DNA from 3 places in the Paenibacillus sp. ALE3 genome. Region 1 is predicted to be linked to each of the others. Evidence: riboswitches for the same ligand, from Rfam matches in the RefSeq annotation. Region 1 holds a riboswitch; each other region holds the start of a gene.
The links. A riboswitch is a leader RNA that binds a small molecule or an ion and turns the genes downstream of it on or off. The one in region 1 is predicted to bind cobalamin.

Region 2: linked by a shared signal. The riboswitch ahead of ACXHJ2_RS24900 (ABC transporter substrate-binding protein) and the one ahead of cobJ (precorrin-3B C(17)-methyltransferase) in region 1 are both predicted to bind cobalamin.
Region 3: linked by a shared signal. The riboswitch ahead of ACXHJ2_RS16245 (ABC transporter substrate-binding protein) and the one ahead of cobJ (precorrin-3B C(17)-methyltransferase) in region 1 are both predicted to bind cobalamin.

What each region holds. Positions count from the first base shown of each region.
Region 1 covers NZ_CM134214.1:5,757,426-5,764,927, forward strand. The annotation lists gene ACXHJ2_RS25905 (GerAB/ArcD/ProY family transporter) at 1-804, shown strand, start outside; gene ACXHJ2_RS25910 (uroporphyrinogen-III synthase) at 906-1,763, shown strand; gene ACXHJ2_RS25915 (LOG family protein) at 1,962-2,516, shown strand; cobalamin riboswitch at 2,574-2,759, shown strand; gene cobJ (precorrin-3B C(17)-methyltransferase) at 3,068-4,876, shown strand; gene ACXHJ2_RS25925 (sirohydrochlorin chelatase) at 4,990-6,060, shown strand; gene cobK (precorrin-6A reductase) at 6,057-6,836, shown strand; gene ACXHJ2_RS25935 (precorrin-8X methylmutase) at 7,001-7,502, shown strand, end outside.
Region 2 covers NZ_CM134214.1:5,529,504-5,537,005, forward strand. The annotation lists gene ACXHJ2_RS24890 (hypothetical protein) at 1-1,001, opposite strand, end outside; gene ACXHJ2_RS24895 (hypothetical protein) at 1,106-1,921, opposite strand; cobalamin riboswitch at 2,687-2,890, shown strand; gene ACXHJ2_RS24900 (ABC transporter substrate-binding protein) at 3,110-4,693, shown strand; gene nikB (nickel ABC transporter permease) at 4,709-5,638, shown strand; gene nikC (nickel transporter permease) at 5,653-6,468, shown strand; gene ACXHJ2_RS24915 (ATP-binding cassette domain-containing protein) at 6,468-7,370, shown strand; gene ACXHJ2_RS24920 (ABC transporter ATP-binding protein) at 7,367-7,502, shown strand, end outside.
Region 3 covers NZ_CM134214.1:3,661,122-3,668,623, forward strand. The annotation lists gene cobT (nicotinate-nucleotide--dimethylbenzimidazole phosphoribosyltransferase) at 1-28, opposite strand, end outside; gene ACXHJ2_RS16235 (ABC transporter ATP-binding protein) at 70-906, opposite strand; gene ACXHJ2_RS16240 (FecCD family ABC transporter permease) at 903-1,949, opposite strand; gene ACXHJ2_RS16245 (ABC transporter substrate-binding protein) at 1,946-2,953, opposite strand; cobalamin riboswitch at 3,161-3,374, opposite strand; gene ACXHJ2_RS16250 (histidine phosphatase family protein) at 3,471-4,223, opposite strand; gene cbiB (adenosylcobinamide-phosphate synthase CbiB) at 4,238-5,209, opposite strand; gene cobD (threonine-phosphate decarboxylase CobD) at 5,199-6,299, opposite strand; gene ACXHJ2_RS16265 (lipoate--protein ligase) at 6,459-7,460, shown strand.

The DNA of each region.
Region 1 (7,502 bases):
TCTCTGATTATGCTATTGACTCTGACATTTATGGCGAAAGGCGGAATAAGCACCATCGTCAATATGGCGGAGATTTTTGTACCACTGTTGATTGTGACGTTATTGACCATGCCGCTTTTTTTTGGGCGTAATATGGATTTTTCGGTGTTGAGGCCCTATTTACATCCAGAGGTAGAGGGAGTGATCAAGGGTAGCTGGCGCATGCTGGGATATATGGCCGATATCATGATGGTTCCCTTTGTGATTTCTGGGAAAAGCTATAATGGGCGTAGTGCGTGGTTTGGGCATTTGATCGGAACCGTCTTTTTGATCTTGCTGGTGTTGTTGTCGGAGTTAGTGATTGGTGTCCCTATCTTGTCACGATTGTTTTATCCATCGTATGAACTGGTACGTCAGTTGCAGCTAACGGACTTTCTGGATCGGTTCGACTTGTTCGTGGCAGCATTGACCGTACCCACCTTTCTTACGAAGATTGGAGTTGATCTGTACGTTACCAGTTTGGCGGTAAAGCGTATGTTTGCCCATGTCTGGGGGAGTCTGATGGTTTGGCCCGTAGGTTTGTTAGGTTATGTCTGTTCGTTTATGCTGTTCTCCAATATCGTACAAATTTATGATTTTAGCCGGGAATGGACTGCGGTGATGGTCATTTTTTTTGTATTCATGCCCTTCTTGCTGTGGATGTTGCTACGGCCCAAATTTAAAGGGAGTGGCAACGATGATAAGTCCTCATCTGGCAGGGAGAGGGATAGAAGTGATCAGAAAGAAGGCCAGCAGGAAAGCGAAACAGGACACACCCATTTATAAGATTACTATATTTATCGAAAAAGTAATTCTTATTTGTCTTTTGCCTCTCTGATTGTATACTTGGTAGAAAGAAATACGACTTCTACAAGGGAGGCAACAGCATGGCACAACGCATGGCAGGTAAGAGAGTCGCTCTTGCCGGTCCCCGTAAAGCAGAAGAAATGGCGCTGCTAGTTATGAAGATGGGGGGCGAGCCAGTAGAGCGTCCGGCCCAGGGGACTGTTTTTCTAGATGATATCGAGCTGCGCAACGCTGTTGTATCGTGGGTGAAGAACCCTCCGGACTGGTACATCTTCACGACCGGTATGGGACTGGATGCTCTGTTCGATATGGCGGAGGATATGGGCGTGGCCGAGCAGATTATAGAGCTGCTGCAATCCTCCAACATTGCAGCACGGGGCTACAAGACGGTCAATGGACTCAAAAAGCGTGGCTTTACGCCAGCAGTACGGGACGAGGACGGAAGTTTGATCGGATTGACACGAGCCTTTGCCCCATATGATCTGAAGGGGAAGGAAGTGCTGTTGCAACTGCATGGAGACCCGGCACCCCGGTTAGTAGAGTGGCTGGATGAGCAGGGCGCAGTGACCCGCCAAGTACTTCCTTATAAGCATATCCCACCTGAAGAAGCAAAATTGCAAGCGTTACTAGATGATGTTATAAACCGTACGATTGATGCCGTTACGTTCACGAGTGGCCCGCAAATCCGATTTTTGGCCCAATATGCCAGAGAGCAAAATCGATTTGAGGATTTACTGGAAGCTTTTCGTGAAGATGTAATTGCTGTATCGGTGGGCAAGGTGACCGCACAATCCATTTTGGAAGAAGGGATTGAACGAATCGTGTTTCCAACTGAAGAGCGCATGGGTGCGATGATGGTGGAGCTGGGCAAATATTTTGAACATAGTGATTCGGTGCATGGCTGTGGTCTGAAAAGCGTGAACGGTCATTTGAAATGAGCTAGAAATGATAATGCAGTAAGCTAAAATGAACTTATATTTACTAATAAAGCGTAAAATAGAGATAAGGGCCTACGAGGTCTTTATCTTTTTTTGTTGGACATGCATCGACAAAGTTTTTTGTTATAGCGAAAATATTTATCTAATATAATGAATAAGTTTCGATGCATGATATTGAGGACAGGAGCTGAGACGTTTATGAATTCTATTTGTGTATTTGCAGGGTCCAGACCTGGAAATTCATCGGTATATGTTGAGGCCGCAGGCAAGCTGGGTGAAGCTATGGCTCGCCAGCATATCCGTCTAATTTATGGTGGCTCCAGCAGGGGGCTGATGGGTAAGGTGGCGGATGAACTACTGGCGGGTGACGGTCAGGTCACCGGCATTATGCCCATCCTATTATTCGATGCAGAGATCATTCATCGGGGAGTTACCGAGTTTATTGAGGTAGCAAGCATGCATGAACGTAAAGCGGCGATGAGCGAGATGGCCGATGCGTTTATAGCCCTTCCGGGTGGGTTGGGAACCTTTGAGGAGTTGTTCGAGGTATTGTGCTGGGCGCAAATTGGCATACATCGCAAGCCCATTGGGCTGCTGAATGTGAATGGATATTTTGACCCGTTGATAGAAATGGTACGTCATAGCGTGCAGGAAGGGTTTACCGGAGCTGATCATCCAGCACTACTGAGTATCTCTGCGGACCCGGATGAATTGCTGCATATGCTGAAAAATAAGGCAGAGAACTTGAAATAAAGCTTTTTTCGTGCTTGCACAACTGATTGAGGCAAGGTTATGATAAGACCCATAATCAAATAGCGGACAGACAAGGTGCCTTTGCGGTTGAGCAAAGGGTAACAGGGAATCGGGTGCAAGTCCCGAGCGGTCCCGCCACTGTAAGGAAGAGGATTCTTTTAAATGGTCACTCGTACAAAACGGGGAAGACGAAAGAATCCGTTGATGCCAAGCCAGGAGACCTACCTTGATCTGTATGCACCGTTAACCTTCGCGGAGAGGATGGGTGTACGAAATCAGGAAATCAGGCACACGTTGCTTTTTCCATGTTGGTTACAGGCTTGCGTGGATATGAACGTGTAGCAGCGTTTGAAGCGCAAACAAAACAGATGGAAAACAACGGCAGATTGGAGGAAGACAAGACTGTCCTCTTACGCTGTTTCGTCTGATGAGAGAGATACGTACATAGGAACCCCATCCGGGCAGGATGGGGTTTTTTCGAGTTACAGGATGCCACAAATTATTGAAATAGATAGTATAGCTGCCCTGAAAAGGATGATAGGAGGAGCACGATGAGCCCATTAGGAAAATTGCTGGTGATTGGATTTGGACCAGGAGATATGGAACATATCACAAAACGTGCGTTGGATGCGCTGGCCGAAAGTGAGGTCATTATCGGCTACAATACCTACGTTGATTTGATCCGTCCGTTGTTGAACGGACAGGAGATTGTACGCACAGGGATGACAGAGGAAGTGAGCCGTGCGCAGGAGGCGGTTCGCCAAGCAGAGATGGGCAAGAAGGTAGCCGTCATTTCCAGTGGAGATGCTGGGGTCTATGGCATGGCAGGTCTGGTGTACGAAGTGCTGATGCAAAAAGGCTGGCGTCGCGAGGACGGGGTTGAGGTGGAGGTTGTGCCGGGGATCTCGGCTATTCAATCCTGTGCTTCGTTGTTGGGAGCGCCAGTTATGCATGATGCTTGCACGATCAGTCTGAGTGATCATCTGACCCCGTGGGAAACAATCGTGAAGCGTGTAGAAGCTGCGGCTTCGGCTGATTTTGTGATTGCATTATACAACCCGCGTAGTGGTCGGCGTACCCGCCAGATTGTGGAGACGCAGTCCATTTTGCTTCGTTACCGTGATCCGCAGACTCCGGTTGGGCTGGTGAAGAGTGCTTATCGTGAACGTCAGCAGGTTATTGTGACGACGCTGGAAGATATGCTGAACCATGATATCGGGATGCTGACGACCGTAATCATCGGCAATTCCTCGACGACAGTGTATGACGGCTTAATCGTGACTCCACGCGGCTATCAGCGTAAATACACGCTGGACGCGACCGAACAGGTGCTCAAACCGCATCAGCGGCTTCGCACGGAAGCGGAGCCGTGGTCGCTGGGCGCGCAAGAGGATCGCGCGCTGGATGCACCGCAGGGAGGCGGAGCTCTGACTGCGCCTACCGGGCCTTCCGCGAGCGGTGCTGCGGTTGCCACGCAGGCACGCCCGCAAGCGATGGCTGCTGTACAGGTGCCGCCTGCGAAGCAAACCGGGGCGACCCCAGCATCGCTGGCAGCAGAGGCGCTCGGTCGTCTTGCTGTTGGCGGCAAGCTGCCAGGCGAAGCCAACGCTCGCTGGAGCGGGCAAGCGCCTACCGCCCAGAGCGCCGTTGGAACGGCAGCAGGGGCCGGAGCAGGAGCTGCGGCTGCGAAGGCGTCAGGCGGCTTTGGCAAGCCTGCGCTGTTTGAGGTGGGGGTTTCCCCTGGCGTGGGAAACAAGAAGTTCACTGCTCGGCAGATGGCACTGCTCGCCGAGGTAGCGGGTGATGATGGCGAGCTGGAATACACGCCAGATCATCAGATCGTGCTGCGCGTGCCGTGCCTAGACCCTGAGGAACTGGTCGGTCGGCTGCGGGATGAACGATTCATTGTCATGCCGCTCGGCGATGTGTTTAAGGTCAAGGCGTGCGACTTCTGCAATATGGAGAAAGATGACGCTGTGCCTGTGGCTGAGCACCTACAGGTTGTACTCGGCGGATTACAGGCACCCAAGGAAACGAGCATTGCTTTGAACGGATGCGGCATGGCCTGCTATGGAGCGGTGCTGGAGGATATCGGAATTGTCTACCGCAAGGGAGGATATGATCTTTTCCTCGGCGGCAAAAAATTTGGCCGTAATGCTCATGCCGCTCAGCCCGTAGCGGAAGGGATTCCAGGTGATCAGATTACGGACATCGTGGAGAATATTATCGCTGAATACAAGGAAAAAGGGCATCCGAACGAGCGTTTTCATAAGTTTTTCAAACGTGTAGGCATCGTTGCGGGTTTCCGGCATGAAGATTCACCGGCAACAGTAGAAGTGAACGCGGTTTGTGGTGATTAATAGGTTTGTAGGCTTGATGAATAGGTTTGTAGGCTTGATGAACCGGATACAAGCATATATATAAAATAGGGCGTATGTAGACTATCCCTATAAATGAGGAGGAACAAACAGCAGTGGATGCAATATTGTTGGTTGGACATGGAAGTCGGGACCCAGAGGGTAATCAGGAACTACTGGAATTTGCACAGGCGGTGGCAGATCGGGCGCCAGGTACGTGTGTAGAGACCTGTTTCCTAGAGTTGGCACGCCCTAGTATTGCCGAAGGAGTACAGGCGTGTGTGGAGAAAGGGGCGACACGTGTCGTTCTTATTCCGATTATTTTGTTCGCAGCAGTGCACGCCAAAATTGATATCCCGATGGCTATTGATCGGGCAAAGGCAAAATATCCGCAGGTGGAATTTGTATACGGACGCCCGATTGGCGTTCACGAGAAAATCGTTAGCATACTGCTGGACCGCTTGAAAGAGACCCGTCCAGTTGCCGTTCCAGCGGGGATGCATAGCGCGGTGGAGGCATCTGCCGAGGTATCCAACGAAGAAACAGCGGTACTTGTATTAGGACGCGGAAGTAGCGATCCAGATGCGAACAGTGACTTTTTCAAAATCACCCGTATGCTGTGGGAGAAGCTTTCTTATACATGGATAGAAAGCAGCTTTATCGGTGTGACGCAGCCTTCCTTTCCCGATGGTCTGGAGCGTTGCGTACGATTGGGTGCCAAAAAGATTATCGTGCTTCCGTATTTTCTGTTCACGGGGGTGCTGATTAAGCGCATCGAAGAAATGACCCAGGAATTTGCTGAGGCTCACCCTGCATTACAAGTGGAAATGGGCGGATATTTTGGCTTCCATCCTCAATTGGTTGAGCTGGTGCTGGAGCGAGCTAACGAAGGCTTATTCGGTAAGGTTACGGCTAATTGTGATAACTGCCAGTTTCGTCTGGAAGCGCAGGAGCATCACCATCATCACCACGACCATGACCACGACCACCATCACCACCATGAGCATGATCACGACCATCATCACGATCATGATCACCATGCACATGAGCATGATCATCATCACGAGCACCATACACATCACCACGCTCACGATCATGTCCATGCTCACAGCCATAATGACCATGATCACGATCATTCACATACGCCGTCTGTAGTGAACGTAACCGGGCAGGTGAATGGCTCATGATTTTCATGCTGTGTGGAACGAGCGATGCACGGGAATTGGCGCTGCAAATTCGTGGCATTGGCTTTAATGTATTGACTTCGGTCGTAACCGAAAGCGCGGCGGCCAGCTTGTCCGAAGCAGGACTGGATGTGCGTACAGGCCGAATGACAGCCGATGAAATGGAGGCAATGATTCAGGAGAAGGGGATACAGGCTGTTGTTGATGCCAGTCATCCTTTTGCAGAAGAAGCACATGCGAATGCGATGGCAGCCGCTCGCGAGTCGGGTGTTCCTTATATCCGCTACGAGCGGACGGGACTAGTGTATGACAATCATCCGTTGCTCCATATCGTTCCTTCCTATGAAGAAGCGGCATTAGAAGCGAAGCAACTCAAAGGCTCTGTCATGCTTACGACGGGCAGTAAGACGCTCGGCACGTTCACCAAGCATTTACTCGGAGATCCGGAGGTTCGTCTGGTTGCACGTATGCTGCCGCGTCTGGACAATATGGAGAAATGTGGCGAACTGGGGATGGAGCAAAAAAATATTATTGCTATGCAGGGACCCTTTTCCCGTGAGCTGAACGAAGCATTGTACAAGCACTTTGGTACGACCGTGATGGTCACCAAGGAAAGCGGACGCACAGGAGCAGTGGATGAGAAGGTTCAATCTGCTCTGGACCTGGGTATCCACGTCATTTTAATTTCCAGACCGGAAGTGGAATTTGGAACGGTATTTGATCATTTCGACGGAGTAATTGATGCACTGCGCACAGCAACTGGGGAGATTTCAATTTGAGTTGAGTCAAGTTTCTACAGGTTCAGTTAATCCAGAACGACTGCTGGCATGTATCTAAAATATAGTCATCTTGAAATACGTGTTTTAATAGAAATATCTGTTATTTCAATACACGAGCAGTTATTTTTCCTAAACTAATTTTCCATAAGGGAGTGGTCGATACCATGGACTTTAAAACAGATTTTAAACCGCTAACGGTACAGCCGCAGGAGATTGAGGGTAAAAGCTTCGCGATGATCACAGAAGAATTGGGAGAGCATCCATTTACAGCAGAGCAATATCCCGTTGTACAGCGTGTCATTCATGCATCTGCTGATTTTGAGTTGGGGCGCAGCATGGTATTTCATCCGAAAGCCATTGAAGCCGGAATTGCAGCTATTCGCGCAGGACAGCCGGTGGTCGCAGATGTGCAGATGATTCAGGCGGGGCTGAGCAAGGATCGCATCCGTCAATTTGGCGGGGATGTTCATGTGTACATATCTGACCCGGACGTGATGGAAGAAGCCAAAAGGCTGAACACGACACGCGCCATTATTTCCATGCGCAAAGCGATTCAGGCGGGCGATGGTGGAATCTATGCGATTGGCAATGCGCCTACAGCGTTGCTGGAGCTGATTCGTTTGGTGAAAGAAGGAGCGGCTAAGCCCGGACTGGTGATTGGTATGC
Region 2 (7,502 bases), 230 kb from region 1:
GTTTGAATTTTCGAAGTGAAGTCATAATAGTACACGCCGCGTCCTTCCTCCTGATTCTTCAGGGAGGTGCTGCCTAAATAATAGACCCCCTTGCCGTCCGGGGACATATAGATGAAGCTGCGGGATGAAATGGGCAGCTCTAGTTTGGTGCGTTTTCCAGTTGTAATATCGACAAGGCTATACTCGGGGTTGCCGTGATTAATGAAACGAGCAGTCACTAGAAGTAGCTGATCATTACTGCTGGACATTGACAAGATTTGTTCATTTTTAAGTGTGATCACAGTCCGCTCTTGTTTAGCATTATTGATCTCTGTAACTTTGTAGTTTGGAGGTCTTGAAAAAGTATTTTTTTTGGAGGCAATGTTGAATTCTTTACGTTGTTCCTTATCTGAATACTGTGTATTATAAATTGCTTTTTTTGCTGGATTATAGGTTATAGACCAGGTGTGTTCATCTTGATTTTCATCGTGCAAAAACTGCATGGTATGAGTCGATTTATCGTAGAAAATTGTTTTAAGTGTACTTTCTCCTTTTTTAACTGCAGCTAGGACAAGTGGACCTTCTAGAGTAGTTGGTACTATGCGATTAATGGCAAATAAATTATTGGATAATTGTTCGGTTTTTTTTGAATTTAAATCGTATGAAAATAGTTGGTCTCCCTTATCATCCACATCAGCAGAGTAATAAATTTTGTGATCAGGTAAGTACACCACAGAAAGTGGGTATTGGGAGGTATAGGGTACGTCGGCCAGCTTGGTCATTTTCTTACTGCTCAAGTCGTAAGTCATAACTCGCATAACCATGCCTTGATCTGTGTTCTTCCCATTCACATACTCTGTATAAGTCATGGATAGATATTGACCTTGTTCGACTGGAGCTGACTTTTTGCCTGATTGGATTTGTTTGGTTGGAGTTGATGGAGTAGAAGCTGGAGAGCAGGAAGGTAACAGAGTTAGAACAACCAAGGAAAGTATAAAAATACGATAGGTGCTTGTTTTCAAAAGGAAACATCCTTTCTAAAGATGAGAGATTTACCAAATCAAATATGATAAATAAAACAGGGAAGGACAGGGCAGTAGCCCTATCCTTGTTTCATCTGAAGATATTAAAACGAATAAAAATATCTTCCGGAAAATGAGAGAGACGAGCTCCATGTTAAGCCTAAATCCTGTACGCCTGTTTTCCAAATATCAATGACTGCATCTGGAAGGCTTCCATTATCGGCCTTAGTGAAATCATGTACATTGTTGTTGTCAATATTTCTTACAGAGATTCTTGTTCCAAACTCCGGGTTATCAATAGCCCCTTTCGTTGCACAATCGCCTCTTTTGAGTGTGTTGGAATTCTCACCTGTAGAGTCCGTAAAGTTTGTTCCTCTTCCCGTGCCTTGAACCTTGCCGCTTGATGTGCCAGTGATGACAATTTCATTATTATGTGCTCCGTATGTATAAGTCCCTGGTGCTTTGCGTGTTCCGCGTGGTAGTGCCTGAAGTGTGACATTATTAGTAGTAATCGTATTTTCCTTTTGATCAGGCAAGATAATATCTTTGATGTAACCTTCACCATCATAAATTACTTTTAAACCAGGCTGGGGGTCAGGGTTGTCAATATGATATACCGGTAGTGACTTGGCTTCTTCTTTGATTTCCTTAATAAGTGCTTCTTCTTTCTCTAGCTCAATTTGTTGTTCAGCAGTAAGTGGGGCAATAGCAGCTAGAGATTTTTGTGGTTCAGGTACTGGGGTTCCCTTTTCTAGTACAACCATATTATTGTTCTCATCATATTGGATGATTGTACCGGCCAACATCTGGTCAGGAATTTTCTCTCCTTTCTCAGCATGAGAGATTGCTGGACTGACGACTCCCCAAGAAATGAGTAACGTTGCAGCCAGAAAAGCTTGTGGTAGAAACTTCACTTTCATACAAAGCGCCTCCTTGAAAAATTTGTAAATCCATAGATAGCATAAATGAGCTTACATACTATGTCAACCTTTTAATGGTATATATGAATATAACTAGCCATATTTGCATTAGCAAAAGTTCATTAGTCTGATATATACGGCATTTAATGACATAACAGCAGAATTGATCGTCCATCAGGAATAAGAAGCGGAGGGATACCTCGAATAAATATTAGAAAATTGATATTGTACTAGATGAATTTGCTAAAGCGGTAGGAAGAGGCATAATATAACCCAGACTATGGATTTTGAATAGTGGTGGATGTTTCGGACCACGGTGCAGCTTCCCGAAAGGGGAGTGAGGCAAATGGTCACCTTGTATCGTGCTACGATGTGCTGGGTCGGAAATTTCGGAACAAGCGAAAACCCACCGCGTAATTAGGTTGGCCCCTAACGGTGGGTTTCGTTCGCATTAACATTCAGTTATGCAGCGCGCCGTGGTGGTGATCCACAGCCTTTCAAATCCTAGGAGTCTTGCCGTTGGCGCGGCGAAGGCTCTTTTTAGTATACGGATACGGTAGATATCTCTATACCTAATTTTAGCACGTGAATTGCGTGCATGCAATGAATAGTCACAGCCTTGATTCTCATCGTATCATTCAAATTTAAAATATTACGCTGCATTTGTTGACAAGCCAGTAGCAACAAAATAAGATAATCCTAATTCGTAATAAAAAGGAATAAAGGAAGAAAACAGGTGTGAGCCGGACAACTCTATATACGAGGTTTTGTTGAGACGATGTAGATAGTTGTTGAGCGTGTTCACTTAAAAGGGAAGTTCGGTAGATTCCGACACGGACCCGCCACTGTATACAGGCATCAGCAGGGTACTGCTGGAGCTTTCAGAATAGCCACTGGAACTGTGAGGAACCGGGAAGGCCTGAAAGATAAGCCTGGAGTCAGGAGACCTGCCTGTTTTGACATCACTGTCAGACCCACGGGATGCTGGGGAGGTGGTTAGGCGTGCTGCATACGGAATGTCTGAAACCGATCTGATCCCTTCTATGTTTTTGGAGTTGGCTTTGAGGTGAGTTTTGACATTTTATAATGAAAGCATTTCTGACTGCTGGTCAAGTGGTTGGGAATGCTTTTTTCGCGCTTTGCGTTAGGTTTATACGATATTTTACAAGATAGAGGAGGAAATGTGGGATGATAGGCAATCGTAATAGGCGTTCATGGTTCATATGTACAGGATTGCTGCTGCTGATGGCAGTTATGGCTCTTTCGGGATGCGGCACAGCCACGAAGACGGAGGATAGCTCAGGCAAGGGTGAGAATACGCCTGCACAACAGACTCCAGCAGGTAAAAAGCTGGTGATGGCGTATACGTGGAAACCGTCAGGCGTCGATCCGCATGGAGACAATAGCTGGGATGTGATGCGTTCCGGTGCCGGTGAGACACTCATTCGTTTGAATGAAAAGTTGGAGCCTGTGGCTTGGCTAGCCAAGGAATGGAAGCACGACAGTCCTAACGTGTGGACGTTCAGCTTGCAGGATAGGGTCACTTTTCATGATGGAAAGAGTATGGATGCAGCAAGCGTAAAAGCATCTTTGCTGCGCTCTATCGAGAAAAGTCACCTGGCGAAGGATTTACTGGATGTGAAGTCCATTGATGTAAATGGCCCGCTGACGCTGAAAATCACGACAAACCAGCCGAATGCAGCGCTGGCATCCAATCTGGCTGATCCGTCAACGATCGTGCTGGATGTGGCATCCATGAAAGATGAGCAGAGCTACCCTGCAATGACAGGTGCTTTTAAAATCAAAGCCTTTAACAAGGATCAATCCTTGGTCGTAGAGCGTTATGACGGATATTGGGGCGAAAAGGCACGACTGGCTGAAGCAACGATGGAATTCATTACGGACGGTAATTCGCGCCTGATGGCGTTACAATCCGGTGAGGTGGATGTAGCGACGGATATTCCGGTAGATAACGCAGAGGTACTAAAAAAGAACGACAAGCTACAAGTGCTGTCGGCTCCGTCCTTGCGTACCCATATGATTGTGTACAACATGGAATCGCCTGTGTTCAAGGATGCGACCAACCGTAAGGTGGTGGACAGTCTGATTCCGCGCGCATCCATTGTGAGCGCCGTCATGAGGGGCTTCGGTACGGAAGCAAGCAGCCCGTTTCCGAGTATTCTTCCCTTCGGTAAGATTGAGCGTAAAGCATTGAACGGAACGACAGAGCAGTTGTTGACGAAGGATGGCTGGCAGAAGGATGCCCAAGGCACATGGTCCAAGCAGGGCAAGCCATTCGAGGTTACGCTGCTGACCTTCCCTCAGCGTCCGGAGCTATCCGTCATGGCTGAGGTGATTCAGAGCCAGTTGCTGAATGAGGGAATCCAGGTCAAGATTCGCAAGGTGGAAAATATCGACGAGGCGTTGACCAAAAACGATTGGGATTTTGCTATGTACAGCATGCTCACGGCCCATACAGGAGAACCGCAGTATTTTATGGACATGTTCTACTCCTCTACAAGTGAAGCTAATGTAAGCCGTTATGCTTCCAAACCGCTGGAGGATATTCTTCACAGCCTGAAGTTGGCAAAGGATACCGCACAGCGTAATGCGGTAACACTGCAAGCGCTGGATATCATCAATACAGACTTGCCGCAGTCGTTCATTGTACACCCTGACAATGTGTTTGGCGTGAAAAAAGGGGTAGATGGCTTTACGCCGCATCCGATCGAGTATTACTACATTACAGCGCAATCTGATATTGCGGAATAACGGGCTACGTATCCTATGATTCGTTTTATACTGGAACGTGTGGCGCAGCTGCCCATCATTGTATTCGTTGTATCCACGCTGACTTTTGTACTGATGAGGCTGGCCCCTGGTGACCCTGCCCTCATTTTGCTCACCGCGCATAATGTTCCTGCTTCTGGGGAGGCGCTGACCGCGCTGCGAAACGAACTGGGCTTGAATGAGCCGCTTCATATTCAATATGTGAACTGGCTGCGGGATGTGTTCACGGGACATTGGGGAACCTCATATGTGTCCAAGGAGTCGGTGCTAAACGAACTGTGGAGCAGACTTCCCGCTACGGTGGAGCTAGCTTTGGCGGGCTTTGCCGTCATGACGGTGCTTACGCTTGGGATGGGGCTGGCTGCCTCGCTAAAAGTCAGCGGTCCACTAGATCGTCTGGGCAGGCTGTTCGCTTTGCTGGGATCGTCGATCCCTTCTTTTTGGCTTGGTTTTCTGCTGATCTATCTATTTTCCGTTCGCTTGGGCTGGCTCCCATCCATGGGAAGGGAGGACTGGACACATTTAGTACTCCCAGCGCTGACGCTTGGTGCAGGATTGGGAACGGTGCAAGCTCGTGTATTGCGTGCTCAAATGCTGGAGCTGAGTGACCGCAATTTTGTGAAAGCAGCGAGGGCTCGTGGTTTTTCCCGTATGCATATTCTCTTTTTTGAGCTATTTAAACATGCCGTTCTGCCAATGATTACGCTGTTAGGTACGAATCTATCATTTATGCTGGCAGGTAACGTCATCGTAGAGACCATTTTTTCATGGCCAGGGTTGGGCAAGTATTTTATAGATGCAATTACGCAGCGGGATTACCCGGTGATTCAGGGATATGTTATGTTTGCCGCATTTTTAATTGTAGGTGTTCAGTGTTTGGTGGATGTGGTCCAGACGGTGATAGATCCAAGGCTGCGTTTGCGTTAAGGGGGAAGCTGAAAATGAAAAAGATACGGCTTTCCTTTAGAGGAAGCTTGCTGACAGGGGGCGCACTGTTTGGCCTGATCGTGCTGCTCGGATTGCTGGCTCCATGGGCCGCCCCTCATGATCCTCTGCATGTGGACCTTCTGAACCGTTTGGCACCACCCAGCCGCAAATATCCTTTCGGTACGGATCATCTGGGTCGGGATGTGCTGTCACGGCTCATTTACGGAATTCGGTCGAGCGTGCTAATCGCGTGTGCGATTACGGTAGCAACGCTGTGTATTAGTCTGCCTACAGGCATGCTCATTGGTTATGTGCGAGGACGCGTGGATCAGCTGATTATGCGGGGAATCGACGGCGTACTGGCTTTTCCTGATATTATTTTAACGGTAGCGATTGTGGGTATTTTGGGGCCGGGTTTCGTCAACATGACCTTAGCGATTATTGCGGTACGGTGGGCGGGCTATGTCCGCTATATCCGTAGTTTGGTTCAAAAAGCTTGCCAGGAGGACTATGTACGGTATGCCCGTTTGTCCGGTAATTCACACGTGCGCATACTAAGGCGTTATGTATTGCCACAAGTATGGCCGCAATTGTTGGTTTATACGGTATGGGATATCGGACGCGTGGTGTTAATGATCGCTGGGCTCTCCTTTCTTGGACTGGGTGTACAGCCGCCCAAGCCAGAGTGGGGTGTGATGCTGCATGATGCAACCTCGTATTTTCAGGTGGCTCCGCATGTTATGATCTTCCCGGGTTTGGCGATTATGCTATTTGTGCTTGCCTGCCAGCTTCTGGGTGATCATTTTTCGGAAAAGGGGGCGGCGAAATAATGGGGGAGCGACCAGTCACGGGGCGAAAGGACATAGAGCAAGCATACATGCAAAAACCGTTGTTACACGTGGAACATTTGGAGATTTGCCGTACAGGTGTAAGAGCCAGCGAAAGCGAAAGCAAACCGCTATTACGGGATGTGAACTTTTCCGTCTACCCAGGGGAAATTGTAGCCTTGACTGGGCCAAGTGGATGCGGCAAAAGTCTGACCGCACACGCAATCGCGGGTATGCTGGACCCAGGTGTTGGTGTTACGCAAGGGTGCATCTACTATAACGGGGAAGACATTATCCCGTTCCATGAACAGCGCTGGCAAAGACTGCGCCGTGGGGAAATTGCCCTGCTCATTCAGCAATCGCTGAGCGGGCTGAATCCGATCCGTACCGTCCGTGCCCAGCTGACGGATACGCTTAGACTGAACGGGCTGCGCCTGATGCACGCCCAGAAGGAGCTGGGGCAAGCTGATGCTGCCCTGTCCCACACTGCATCGCAGCCCCAGGGCGTGCTGTCACGGATGCGGCAGATGTTGAACCGTGTCACGGAGCTGGCTGGAGGCCGTACTATTCCAGGGCAGGAAGCCTATTTGTGTTCTCTGCTCCGCAAGGTCGGTTTTGCCGATCCTGAGCATATTCTCTCATCCTATCCTTTTGAACTAAGCGGAGGTATGTGCCAAAGGGTCCTGCTGGCTGCAATGTTAAGCTCTGGTCCGCGCCTCTTTATTGCCGACGAGCCTACTACGGCGCTGGATGTTATTAACCGCGACAAGGTTCTGGCCTTGTTTCTACAGTTGAGGGAAGATTTCGATCTCACGATTTTGTTAATTTCACATGATCGTCAGGGGATAAGCCGCATAGCAGACCGGGTGCTGGAGATGACCCCGGAAGGAAGGATGCAACCGTGATACTGGAATTGAAGAACGTCACCAAAGCTTACCCTGTCCGCAGACGGAGAAAAGGCTGGTTCAACACGAGACAGAGTCAGCAGCAGGCTATACAGAAAGTGAGTCTGGAATTACGACAGGGAGAATGCCTTG
Region 3 (7,502 bases), 2.1 Mb from region 1:
CGATCAGATGACGCAGCTTGTCGTTCATATCTTCCACTCCCTGCTCTTTTTTAGTATGTTCCCAATCTCTTATTGGTCTGCTGTAGACGCAGCGCTTCTGCGCAGCAAGAGCTGCGGCACACCGCTATCGGGATGCGGAAGCATCACAGGCTCAACACCATATACACGACGAATCCGGTCCTCTGTTAGCAAATCCGATGAAGTACCCAATCCTTCAACCATTCCATCCTTAAGTACAAGCAAATTATCGCAAAACTGTGCCGCCAAATTAAGATCATGCAGGACAGCAATGATTGTCACGCCCGTTTCTTGGCGCCATTCTGCCAGCAACTCCATAAATTCAAGCTGATAGCGCAAATCCAGATAGGTCGTAGGTTCGTCCAGCAGCAATACCTGTGGCTCCTGTACCATCACCTTTGCTAATGCTACACGCTGTCGCTGTCCCCCACTCAAGCGGTCCAATGTTCTGTCGGCCAGTGAAGTAAGACTCAATCGCGCTAGGACCCGATCCGTAATCGCCTCCACATCAACTCCCTTTTCCCTGCCTAGCCAGTCCTGATGAGGAAACCGTCCCATTTCTATAACTTCCCTGACGGTGTATCCCACTGGGGGAATTCCCTCCTGCTGGAGTACGGCTACAAGTTGGGAAAGCTCTTTTCTGCTGTAGCTACCGACCTTTTTACCATAGATATGAACACTTCCAGAAGTCGGCTGATCTACGCCAGAAAGCAGATGCAGCAACGTCGATTTTCCACTCCCATTCGGACCAATGATCCCCCACCAAGCTCCTTCGTCTACGTTCCAGCTAATATTCTTCAACACATGGAACTCTCCATAAGCACGGGTCAGGCCTGCTACCTCTAGCGCCCGATCATACACCTTCTGTGATTCACTTTGTTTGGTCACAACAGATCCCCCCTGCGTAGCTTCTTGTTCCGGTACAGGAGATACGCGAAGAACGGCGCCCCAACAAAGGCCGTCATAACGCCCAGAGGAATTTCCGTTGGGGCCAACAACGTGCGAGCCGCCGTATCTGCCCAAGCCATAAAAATAGCTCCACCCAGTGCAGATAACGGAACAATCATCCGGTAATCGGGACCTGCCATCAGACGAATGATATGAGGCACAACAAGTCCAACAAAGCCAATGACTCCACATACCGAGACAGCGGCAGCTGTCAGCAAGGTAGATATGATTAGGACAGATAGCTTCGTCGCATCTACATGAACCCCCATATGAGCCGCTTGACGTTCTCCCAAAGCCAGAATATTCAGCACCCGTGCCCGGTTCCATAGAAACACCAGCCCAACGATCACGTAAGGTAAAAGAATTCCCGTATATGACCAACCGCGCAGACTGAGACTTCCCAGCGTCCAGTACAATATTTCATTGACTGTTTCCTTCGACATGGCTGCCAGAAAAGAAACAATGGCTCCCCCAAAAAATTGCATCACCACACCTGATAAAATGAGGCTTTGGGTCGGAATTTTCCCACCTTCACGCGCCAACGTCAACACCATCCACAGCGTCAGCATGCCGGTTATAAATGCAACTAGCGGAAGTGTCCATATACCCACAAATGAAAATTGAAGCCCCCAATAAATCAGTACTGCTGCTCCGACCGAAGCTCCCGAGGATACCCCAAGGGTATACGGATCAGCCAAGGGATTACGCAACACACCCTGAAATCCGGCTCCCGCCAGCGCCAGCGCTGCTCCAACCAACATTCCCAGTAACACCCGTGGCAATCTGACCTTCAAAATGATCTGCTCTGAGGATGTATTCCAATCCGGTGTAAACGTATCACCTAACCACGGTAGGTGGTTGATCAAAATACCTGTGATCTGGCTGACCGGAAGACTGACCGAGCCGATGCCAAGACAGAGTAGCAGCGTCAGCAGCAGCAAGACAAGACCTGGCCCCCCAAAACCGATCAGTCTACGGTTCATTTGAAAATTTCAGGGTACACGCCCTTAGCCACTTCCTTGAGCCCTTCCGTTACGCGTGGCCCCGGACGACTGATCAAATTATCATCCACGGCAAATACACGATGGTTACGAACAGCCGATATTTGATCCCATCCACTGCGAGCTTTTATGATATCGCCGAGGGTCTGGCCTGTTTTATCATCCTTCACACTTTTGCTGTACAAAATCACGTCAGGGTTGGCAGCTATAATATTTTCCTCACTGATTTGGTACCAGCCCTTCTGCGTGGCACCCACGTTTTCGCCGCCCGCCAATGTGATCAGTTCATCCATAAATTCGCCCTTACCCACTGTCCAGCCTGGTGAAAATTCGACGTATACCCGTAGCTTCTGCCCTTTTCCGATATTTTTAACTCCTTCTTTCACTTCCGCTACATCTGCTCTCATCTTGTCAGTCACCGCTCTCGCTTCTTTCTGATGATCGGTGATTTTCCCATACAATTCGATGTTAGCTATGACATCTTCAACTGTTTTCGGTTCTGTTTTAAAAATCATAATCCCCATGTCACGCAGCTTAGTCGTAGCCTGTTCACTAAGTGAAATTCCTGCAAAAACAACTTCCGGGTTCGCAGCAATGATCGCCTCTTCGTTCGGTTTCATAATACCGCCCACTTTAGGCTTTTTCGTAGCTGCCTCTGGGTAATCAGAGTAGTCGGATACACCAACAATTTCCTTATCCAGTCCGATAGCGAACAGCGCTTCAGTTTCTGCCGGGGAGACGGAAACAATCTTGTCCGGTGCTTTTTTGAATGTAAATTCCTGTCCTGTTGCATCCTTAACCGTTAGCGGGTAAACCGTTTTGCCCGGAGGCTCTTGTGCGGTTACAGTCTGTCCCGGCTGCTGTGAAGAAGCTTGGCCCTCTTTATTTTCTACATTTTTTCCATTCGCGCCACATGCACTCAGTACAACTGCCAATATCAGCGCCAATAGACCTGTTGTCCATACCTTTATTTTCTTTCCTGCCATGATTTGCACCCCTTCATACAAAAATCGTTAAGAGCGTTACTTGAACATCATCCGTATTTCCTCATTCCAGCCTTCTTTTCCTATCAAAAACCCCCGCATCCTCATTTCAGGACACAGGGGTCACGTTAGCACAGATTGTGCGCAGGCGGGCAGCTTCCTTCCGCATGGACAGTCACTGCGAACACGTCATCCTTTCCTCGAAGGATTATGGTGACAGGCGGACGGGCAGGTATCCTGACTTATGGAAGAGGCAGCCCTGATATTCTTTCATATGCTTGGCGGCACATGTAACAGGGCTAATAGGCATGTTTCCATTTACAGTGGCGGGACCGTGTCGGACTCACACCGACTTCCCTTTTAACAACGCAATAAAGGAAAGCAAGTTCCTCACATAGCGCCGACCTCGTCTGCTGGATATTTGATGTAGTGGTAGTCAAGCCGTTCTTTTACTTGATGATTATAGGTTAAAAAGAGTTAGCTTACAACCCAAACAGTCGCTTTATTCGCCTTGTTTAACCTAATGAGAAAGCAATCTTGCTATACAATTGTGCGGTCCTGTCAACCTTAACTGAATCATAAACGCTTCTCCCGGCTTCGGATTCAGACTCCAAAAATCATGGCCAGGCATAAGCATACAAGCCAACTGACGAATTACACCACCATGCGTGACAATCAAGACAGAGGGCGGCGTAGCATTCGACTTCATTGGCTGAACCTCCAAAGCAATGCGCCACGCAAACAAAGAGTCGAGGAATTCACGCAGACGATTCACAAAATGAATCCAAGGCTCTCCTCCAGGTGGGGTGAATTGTTGCGGCTCATCAATCCAAGCGCGATACAACGCCACATCCTTAAGCATGTCATACGTTTTTCCATCCCACTCACCAAAGTGAAGTTCTCGCAGACGTGGTTCCATGATAGGAGGCTTAGCAGAGAGGGAACATTCAGACGTCAATGCTGACTCCGGCAAAATGATCTGCAAGGTCTGGCGACATCGCATTAAGTCGCTGCAATAGATTCGAGCAAAGGAATGTCCCTGCAATTTTTTCTGTAAAGTCTTTAACTCCTGCTCTGCTCCCGACAGTAAACCCAAGTCGGCATGTCCCAGATATCGACGTTCCTTATTCCATAAGGTCGTGCCATGACGAACTAGCACGAGCTCCATGTCCCACTGCAGATCTTCTTTAGCATCATTCGGCTTACTAACCTGTTGTGAGTTCGGACTTGGTGCACTTTCTCGCACTCTTTTTCCTTCTGTATCTTGTTTCAAAATCGTGTCACTCCTCACTGCATCCATCCCAAGGCAAAACACCCTGCAGCTCCCATCAAACATAACCCTACAAACATAGTGGATACGGCGAACATCAGCCGGATCGTATGCCGGATATCCTTCGACTCCAGCGGTCGTATCCCTTCGCCCATATATGCCCGAAAGGAGCGTATGCCGTGATACACATTATAGCCACCGAGACGAATCCCTAGGGCACCTGCCACCGCTGATTCGGGAAATCCGCTATTTGGGCTTGGATGCAGACGGGCATCCCGCTTGATTGTCCGCCAGCTTCTTGCAGTATCCAGCCGATACAACCACGACGCTATCACTAGCATAACTGCTGTCATGCGAGCCGGAATGTAGTTAGCTACATCATCTAGCCGTGCCGAGGCCCAGCCTAAATGCAGGTACTTTTCATTTTTGTAGCCAACCATTGAATCGAGCGTGTTTACGGCACGATATGCCAGTGCCAAGGGTGCTCCCCCGATCAGGGCATAAAAAAGCGGGGAAATAATGGCGTCCACGATATTTTCAGCGACCGTTTCGACGGTACCGCGCACAATTTCGGGCTCGTCAAGCTGCTGCGTATCCCTTCCGACAATCATGCCTAGCTCCCGACGTGCCGCAGTCAGGTCATTCGCCTGCAACGCTCGGTATACTGCCATCCCTGCGTCCTTTAGACCTTTGGAAGCAATCGTAGTTGCAATCAGAACAATTTCTACAACGACAGACAACCACGGGTGAATCCAGGCAAGCACACGCAACAGCCCCCAGGCAAGCACAAAGGAACCCCCAGCCACAATAAATGGAAGCAGTATGCCCGCACGTTTCAGTCCTCGGTCACTGAGGACCTTACGGCGAATCGCTTTTTCCAATGCTGAAATGGCATGTCCCATCCCGATGACTGGATGCGGCAACCATCTCGGATCACCGATTAGCCTGTCCAGCAGATAGGCTGCCATGATAACCAAACTAACTATCACGCCGCTCCTCCTCCAGCACTTCACTCAGTGCAGACAGCAGCATATTGTTGGCTTCGGCGTCCTTAACCGCAATTCGAAAATGGCTCGCTGACAGTCCAGGATACATGGCACAGCTACGTATAAGAATCCCGCGTTGTCCAAGCGCCTGCTGAATAGCCGATGCACTCCACGTTCCCGGCGCCCTTGCTAGCACGTAATTGGCTTCGCCGGGAACGACACCACAGCCCCATTCCGCCAAGGCAGTCAGTAAGCGACTGCGCTCCGTAGCAATCAGTTCCTGTGTGCGGCGCTCATAAGCTTGCCCACTTCTCAAACACGCCTCTCCAGCCAGCAACGCCAGTCCATTAACGCTCCAGGTCACCTGTTTGGCCGTCATTTGCCGGATATAGTCCGGATGAGCAATCGCATAGCCCAATCGTAAGCCAGGAATGGCATAAAATTTGGTCATCGATCGGAGCAAAATCACATGAGGATAGCGATCCAGCACAGGCAATAATGAGATTTGCCGTTCGAGTGGGATAAAATCAATAAAGGCTTCATCCACCACCAACACGGTACCCGTTCTGCCAGCCGCCTCTGCTAGTTCATATAGCTCCTGCTCACCATATTGTACACCGTTTGGATTATTCGGCTGCCCAAGGAACAATACATCTACCTGCTCCATGAGCTGAAGGATGTCCTCCACGTCTGCCTTCCATTGAAGCGAAGCCTTCCCGTATACCCGATGGATCTCGGCTCCGAATTTGCCAGCCAGCTCGGCATATTCCGAAAAACACGGCTCCACTGTACCCACACGCTTGGGAGCCAGCCCTAATAGCAAGAGCGCCATGCTTTCAGCCGCGCCGTTACCGATGCTTAGCGACTCGGGTGGAACCTGCAGCCGCCGTGCCAGCATATTTTTAAAATGGCGGTGTCCAGGGTCTGGATAGCGAATCACCGTGTCCAATGAGCTTTGCAGTGCCTCAAGCACCTCCGGTGGCGGACCGAGCGGATTAATATTTGCACTAAAATCCACAAAATCCGCAGCAGCTCCACCAAATGTCGCGGCAGCCGTCTCCCTGTCCCCGCCATGACCGTAAACCTCTATCATTGCCTCTCATCCTTTCCGGCCGTTTCCAATCATTTAGATCCATTATGAGGCTGCTTTTTGCGTCCCGTCAATGCAAATGAGCTTTTGTACATGGCTCACTTGGGTTACAATAGAGGGAGGCACACATAAATTACACAGTTTATATACGGAGGAATGGACATGCTGTTCATCGACAACCAGGGCATACACGATCCAGCTATTAATCTTGCTATTGAGGAATACGCGCTCAAGCATCTACCGCTGGACGACAGCTATCTGCTGTTTTACATTAATCAGCCTTCTATTATTATAGGCAAGCATCAAAACACCGTTGAAGAAATCAATGCTGAGTTTGTGAGAGACAACAATATTCAAGTCGTTCGTCGCCTGTCCGGCGGCGGGGCTGTATATCATGATCTCGGTAATTTAAATTTCAGTTTCATTACCAAGGATAACGGGGAGTCCTTTCATAATTTCCTCAAATTTACGCAACCTGTGATTGACGCCCTCCGCCAAATGGGAGTAAAAGCCGAAATGACTGGACGCAACGATCTGCAAGTCGGAGAACGTAAAATTTCAGGAAACGCTCAATTTGCCACACGTGGACGTATGTTCAGCCATGGTACATTGATGTTCAATTTGAATCTAGACAATGTGGCTGCATCGCTGCACGCCAATCCCGAGAAATTCAAATCCAAAAGCACAAAATCCGTCCGTAGTCGCGTGGCTAACATCAGCGAACTGATGGACCGTGAAATGACCATAGAACAATTTCGCGAGGAACTGCTGCGGTCCATCTTTGGCTCAGAATTGGATCAGGTGCCTCAATATAAGCTCACCGATGCGGATTGGGCTAAAATCCATGAAATTTCCAAAGAACGCTATCAGTCGTGGGATTGGAACTACGGTCTATCCCCTGAGAGCAATATCAAGCACACACGTAAATTCCCGGTCGGTATTATAGATATCCGCATGGATCTGAAGGAAGGCTACATCCGTGATATTAAAATCTACGGGGATTTCTTCGGTGTAGGTGATGTCGCTGATATTGAAAATATCCTGCGCGGCAAGCGTTATGATGAAGGTGAGGTCCGTCAAGCCTTATCCTCTCTCGATTTGAAGCATTACTTTGGTAATATTGAGCTGGACGACTTTGTTGGACTTGTATTTTTGGAAGACTAAGCGTTACTTTTTCCCATGGTTTCAAGCCAATACTTCAGTGGT